One region of the Aliamphritea spongicola genome, then DNA from elsewhere that is predicted to be linked to it. Evidence: predicted binding sites of a transcription regulator. Region 1 holds the regulator's gene; the other holds the start of a gene.
What was found. Region 1 encodes FNR, which switches genes on or off when oxygen is low (the NO sensors DNR and NnrR bind a similar motif). Its sites were predicted from a motif close to TTGATNTANATCAA; they were not measured.

Region 1 (3,377 bases):
TAACGAAACCCTTCAGGTACTACGTAACATCGGTTTTAACCGTATAAGCCTGGGTGTGCAGGACGTTGAACTGAAAGTTCAGGAAGCCGTTAACCGGGTACAACCGGTTGAAGAAGTGGCAGCAGTTCTGACCGAAGCACGCCGTCTTGGTTTCCGTTCCATCAATATGGACCTGATCTACGGGCTGCCTCATCAGACACTTGAGAGCTTCAAGAAAACCCTCTCAACAATCATTGAACTGAGTCCGGATCGCCTGAGCGTATTTAACTATGCGCATATGCCTGACCGTTTCCGTTCCCAGAAACACATTCATGCTGAAGACCTGCCAAGCCCGGAAACCAAACTGGCTATTCTTGAAACGACCATCGCCATACTGACCGACGCAGGCTACGTGTATATAGGTATGGATCATTTTGCCAAGCCCGATGACGAACTCGCCATCGCCCAGCGCAATAACCAGCTGCACCGTAACTTCCAGGGCTATACCACTCATAAAGAATGTGACCTGGTTGCAATGGGCGTTTCCTCAATCAGCCAGATCGGTGATGTTTATTATCAGAACCAGCACGACATGCGTCTCTATACAGATGCAGTCGAAAGCGATGTTCATGCGATTAACCGGGGCGTCACCCTGAGCCGTGATGACCGTATCCGCCGGGCAGTTATCACTCAGCTGATTTGTCACTTTGAACTGGACAAAGACCGCATTGAAGCAGACTTTGATATCGTCTTTGACGATTACTTTGCCGATGAACTCGAAGAAATTGGTCAGTTTGCTCAGGACGGTCTCGTCAGCGTCGAAAAACAGGGGCGGGAGCTTCTGGTAACCGGCACTGGCCGGCTGCTTATTCGCCGGATCTGCATGACATTTGATGCCTACATTCCAAAGCGAACGGCCACTCAGGGATTCTCCCGAATTATCTGACCGGTAACACTGTAAGTCCTGAGCAAATCACCGCTCAGGACAGCAGCAGCGAGCAACAGACTTAACAAAACAGTTACTTTTTGCGGCTTTGTGCGACAAAAGTAACGTGTTGCGGTCTAAATTGCTTCAACCCGTACTAAAATTACTTCATAATCGAATATCTACACCGATATATGAACTAATCACAGGACTTGATAATGAGTGACACAAAGGCAACCGACCGCAAAGTACACAGTATATCTCAGGTACATTGCAGCACCTGTAGCCTGAGTTCACTGTGCCTTCCGGTATCACTGAATCTGACAGAGATGGATCGTCTCGATAATATTATTGAGAAAAGCCGTCCTCTGAAAAAAGGTGAACACCTGTTCCATCAGGGCGATTCGTTTTCATCAATTTATGCAATCCGTGCCGGCAGCATTAAGAGCTACAGCCTGACAAACGAAGGCGAAGAACAGATTACCGGGTTTTATTTCCCGGGCGAGCTGGTCGGCTTCAGCGGCTTTGATGGCAATGAATACCCGATTTCTGCCAAAGTACTGGAAACAACCACTGTTTGTGAAATTCCGTTTCCACGACTGGACGAACTTTCCGGGCAGTTACCGGAACTGCGCCGGCAGGTACTGCGTACCCTGAGTAAAGAAGTACGTGAAGATCAGCAAATGATGCTGTTACTCAGCAAGAAAAATGCCGAGCAGCGTATTGCGACCTTCCTGTTCAAGCTGTCTTCCCGTTATAAAGCACGTGGTTACTCCGCTACCCAATTCCGTTTATCTATGTCCCGTAACGAGATCGGTAACTTCCTGGGTCTGGCTGTTGAAACCGTCAGCCGTATCTTTACCCGTTTCCAGAAAAACGGTCTGATTACAGTTGAAGGCAAAGAAATAGAACTGGTTCAGCTGGAAGAAATTCAGCGTCTGTCCGGTGACTGTGTTGGTGAAGACGACGATCGCATCAGCACCAGCCAGATGGACTAATTTCCCCGTCGGGAAATCAATATGTATCTGTACACTTTTTTAGAATTACCCCGTTGTAAGGACTCTTCATGTCTTTTGATGAATGTTATATAAAATCAGTTATGCGCACGATTCCGGACTGGCCGGAACCGGGTATTATGTTCCGCGACATCACTCCGCTGTTCAAAGATCCCAAAGCCCTGCGTATGATCAGCGACGCCTTCATTCAGCGTTATATTGATTCAGACATCACGCACATTGCCAGCATCGATGCCCGCGGCTTCCTGATCGGCTCCATCATGGCTTACCAGTTGAACATCCCACTGGTACTGGTACGTAAAAAAGGCAAGCTGCCTGGGGAAACCGTGTCACAGGAATACAAACTGGAATATGGCAGTGCCACTGTTGAAATGCAGTCCGATGCAGTAGCAGAAGGCGACAAAGTACTGATCTTTGATGACCTTATTGCCACCGGTGGTACCGTGCTGGCCGCCAGCACTATCGTTAAAGAACTCGGCGCCAGCGTTGCTGAAGTAGCCACGCTGATTAACCTGCCGGACCTGCAGGGCTCCCGCAAGATTCAGGAAGCAGGCATCCCTGTTTACAGCCTGATGTCTTACGAAGGCCTCTGAGCACTCTGCTTTAATCAACAGCCCTGTTTTTACAGGGCTGTTTTGTTTCTCCCCTAAAAAATGCCCACCGATAAAACAACAACTTAACCGCCCAAAAACCGTTACTCTCACCATTCTGCTCAGAAACGTAGCAAACTGTCTTAAAAATCGCTTACAATCGGTCAACGTCGTTGGTGCATTGACGGTACAAAACACAAAAATTTACTGTCAGCCTGCACCTGAATCCGCCATGCGAGAGACCACTGCATGGACAAAACAGCCTTGAGTTAATAATAAAAATGAAACTGAGACTGCTACCCCTTATTACCCTGTTGACGGGCACCATGATCAGCCTTCTTAGCTGGGCACAGCCTGCCCAGAAACTGGCCCTGTCTCCAATCGGCCAGTCCACTGAAGCAACAGCAACAGCCGAAAATGCACTGCCGGAACTTCTTAACCTGCAGCAGGATGCGCAGATCGCCGGTGACCGCTTCGCACTCATTCTGGTCAGCCAGCCTGACTGCCAGTACTGCGAACTCATCACCCGTGAAATTCTTCAGCCTATGCAACTGAGCGGCAAATATGACAAAAAGCTGCTGTTCCGCAAACTGACTATTTTTGACGGCAGCAAGACCATTATCGACTTTAACGGCGATCCGGTTGATGCGACAGCTTTTGCTAGCCGTTACAACTCAGCATTTACACCTACCCTGTTGTTTGTTGACCCTAATGACGGTAAGGTGCTGACCGACAAGATGGTTGGCATCAACACCGTTGACCTGTATGGATTCTATGTAGACAGAGCCGTCAACAAGGCACGTAAAGCATTACGCTATAAGTTACTGGCATCCAATTAATCCCGGCAAGCCACCCGCCGGTAATGTC
Region 2 (3,377 bases), on a different contig from region 1:
CGTTGATGCGGGATAAAGCGGCATTGGCGCTGTAGTAGGCATACTGAATGCCTAACAATTCCTGCACCGGCCCCATCATGAACCAGAGATAGCCAAACACCGCCATCATTTCACCGATACTCAGGTCTGAGAACACCACCATCAGCATTGATAATGCCCGGAATAAATCAAACCCCACCAGAAAGACCATGAAGCTGAAGCGGCCCGCCGCTTCGCTCCGCCAGCCAAATGCAACGGACCGGTCCCGCACTTCTTCAGCCTGACCCTGCAGGCGCTTGAGATAATGCTTTTCCCGGTTAGCCGCACGGATCTGGTAAATGCCTTCCAGCACTTCAATCAGGGAACTCTGAAATGCACCATAGGCAGCATTTTCATCTTTCTTGAGCTCTTTCACCCGTTTTCCCAACACCATGGTGAAATACACCACGATGGGATTCAGAAGCAGGATGAACAGTGCCAGTTGCCAGTGCATCCACAGCAGCACCACGGCGGTACCGGCAATGGTCAGCCCTGCCAGCAGCAGCTTACTCAGCGACGTACCGACAAACTGATCAATGGTATCCAGATCCACCACAAAGTGATTGCTGACCTTACCGCTGCCCAGGGTTTCATATTTCGCCATGGAAATGCGTTTAAGCTTTTGCAGCAGACCCTGACGGATGCGGAAGACTACTTCTTTGGATATGTGGGTAAATTGCCGGCCCTGCCAGACGTTCAGCACCAGCGCGATACACCGCAGGATGATAGTCAGCACCAGTATTGCAGTGATGTAGAGTACAGCCCCCTGCCAGGATTCCGGAAACAGCTGCTGACAGATTTCCACCAGGGTTGCGGGCTGCCCCAGTAATACTTCATCGACCAGTAATGGCATCAGCAGTGGCAAAGGCACACTGGCAATGGTCGCCACCAGCGCAATCAGATTAGCCTTGATCAGTTCTGGCTTATATTCACGGGCGATGGAAAAAATATAGCGCCAGTTGTAACCGCTTGAATGCATTAACAAATCCTACAAATATAAATAACCTTTCCTCACACTATAAATATAAAAAAACCCGCAATAAAGCGGGTTTTATGACGAAATCAGTATTCGGCGTACTCAGGTGTTAAACCGATTCCGCCGTCAGCATCGCAAACAGCTGATCTTTCAGGTGCAGACGCTTCGCTTTACGGGCATTTTCGGTTTCGGTACAGACCGGCTCAGTGAGGGTTTCCATACGCTCAACTTCTTTGGTGACAATATGGTACTCGTCAAACAGCCGGGAAAAATGCGTATTACTCATTTTTAAATCGTGGATACGCTGGCGATATTCCGGAAGTTCGTGGATCAGATCGTGGTGCTCAATGCTCATTTTTCGTTCCCTTTGCCTGAGGCTTTTGATGACTTAACTATCGCGCTGCAGCAAAAGAAAAACATTGATGCTTATCAACTATCTTCTCACCTTTTCTTATCAATCCTGACGTAAGAATTCAGACACAAAAAAAGCGCTGAGGCTGAACCCGAGCGCTTTCACAGAGCCTTTATTTAGAGCCTTTATTTAGAGCCTTTATTTAGAGCCTTTATTTAGAGCCGCCCATGCAGTTAGGCGAGAGTGGAATCTCGCCGTTTTTATCGATCCACTCCTGACGGGTATACAGGTGCATTGAGAACGCATGAATCGGATTATTCATCAGACTGTCCACCGCTTTGTAGACCATCTGATGGCGGGCAACCAGACGCTTACCGGTGAAGTCATCAGAGACAATTGCCACCTTAAAATGGCTGTCGGTTGCCGGACCACTGTGCATGTGGCTTTCGTTTTCAATGTACAGTTGGTCTACATCCAGCGAATCACGCAACATAGATTCAATCTGTGCAGCAATAGTTTGTGTCATTTCACACCTTTACCCGTGGCCTGACCGGGAAGATTCCGGGTCATCAGCCAGCTTATTGAATTTCGAATGTATACGCCGGGTCAGCCAGGCAACCACAATGATTACCAGTGGCATGGAGATCCCCAGCGCCAAACTTTTATCGAATGAGATACCCTGATCGTACAGCACCCCAAGAAATATTTTTACCAGCCCGATGGTGTAGTAACTGATCGCCGCAACCGATAACCCTTCAACGGTGTGCTGCATCATCAGCTGGATTTTTGAACGCCGGTCCATGGAACTGAGCAGTTCCTGATTCTGTCCCTGAATCGACAGATCAACCTGAGTTCGCAGCATGTCACTGACCCGGTCGATCCGGCGCGACAGGTCTTCAAGACGGGCGGCAACTGATTCGCAGGTTTTAACCGCCGGGCCAACCCGCCGGCCAATGAATTCCTGTAAGGTCAGGTGACCGGATACTTCATCTTCACGCAGTTCATCAATGTTATTAAACATGATGGTCTGGTATGCCTGAGTGGCATTAAAACGGAATGTGGACTGGGCACGGTAAGCTTCAACCTGCGAGGCAATGTCCGTCAGCCGGCCCAGCAGATCCTGAGCATCATCAAAGCCTTCCTGTTGCTCTCCCTGTGCCAGAGTCTGGGTCAGTTCTGCCAGCCGCAAATCCATCTGCCGCAACTGCGGACTGATCGAACGGGCCAGCGGCAATCCCAGCAGGGTCATCAGACGGTAGGTTTCAATTTCCACCAGACGCTGTACCAGACGGCCTAACTGGCTGGCACTCATCTCACGGTTATAGACCAGAAAACGGCCGTAGCCATCGTCATGCAGCTGATAGGTAGTCCAGACCTGTACCGCCCCCTGCGAGGGCTGACTGCCAATCAAGCGCATGTCGTCGAAGTATTGCTTCACCTGCGGAATATCCGGTTCACCGGATTCAGATACATCCAATACGGTGACATGAAAGGCGGTAACCACCTGCCCTTCCAGCCCGGCCAGCCACTCTTCCGGCAAACCACCGATGCAGCTGTGAGCAAAGGGGGCATTCACATCGTCACAACGGCTGGTAAAGGTATAGGCAATAAACTCCAGGTGTTTTTCACGGCGCATCTGCAAACCGTTCAGGTCCATCTGGAAAAATGCGACGTCCTGATCCGGCGGCGTTACGTCATAGGCGTCACACAGTGTCAGCAGATGCTGATACTGGGACTTTTTCTGTGACTCATCACACATGATCACCAGATGGCTGATCCGCGCCGGGGTATTAATCACCCGGAACGGCCGGGAATGCATCTCAGCGTACAGTTCTTGCCGTAACGGATGTTCGGACAAACGGTCTTTGGCAGAAAATTGCATAGGCATAGGAAATATCAACTCACTTCTGGCATCTGTCTGCATATTACCTGAGCCATCGCCCCGGAAAAAGCCAAACAACTGTGTGTTAGCCGCGCAAAATCAGTCAGTTAAAGGCGCCAGCATTAAAGGCTGCGCAGACAGATCCACCG

Region 2: JYB63_RS06505 (HP1242/YdcH family protein) is a predicted target of FNR. The motif match lies at 1,414-1,427, and genes of this name have one in related genera.

Annotation. Positions count from the first base shown of each region.
Region 1 covers NZ_JAFIDL010000011.1:38,011-41,387, reverse strand. The annotation lists gene hemN (oxygen-independent coproporphyrinogen III oxidase) at 1-925, shown strand, start outside; gene fnr (fumarate/nitrate reduction transcriptional regulator Fnr) at 1,123-1,902, shown strand; gene JYB63_RS21700 (adenine phosphoribosyltransferase) at 1,971-2,513, shown strand; gene JYB63_RS21695 (thioredoxin family protein) at 2,792-3,349, shown strand.
Region 2 covers NZ_JAFIDL010000001.1:1,405,366-1,408,742, forward strand. The annotation lists gene JYB63_RS06500 (ABC transporter ATP-binding protein) at 1-997, opposite strand, end outside; gene JYB63_RS06505 (HP1242/YdcH family protein) at 1,104-1,349, opposite strand; gene JYB63_RS06510 (BolA family protein) at 1,558-1,872, opposite strand; gene JYB63_RS06515 (DUF3422 family protein) at 1,882-3,234, opposite strand; gene JYB63_RS06520 (hypothetical protein) at 3,328-3,377, opposite strand, start outside.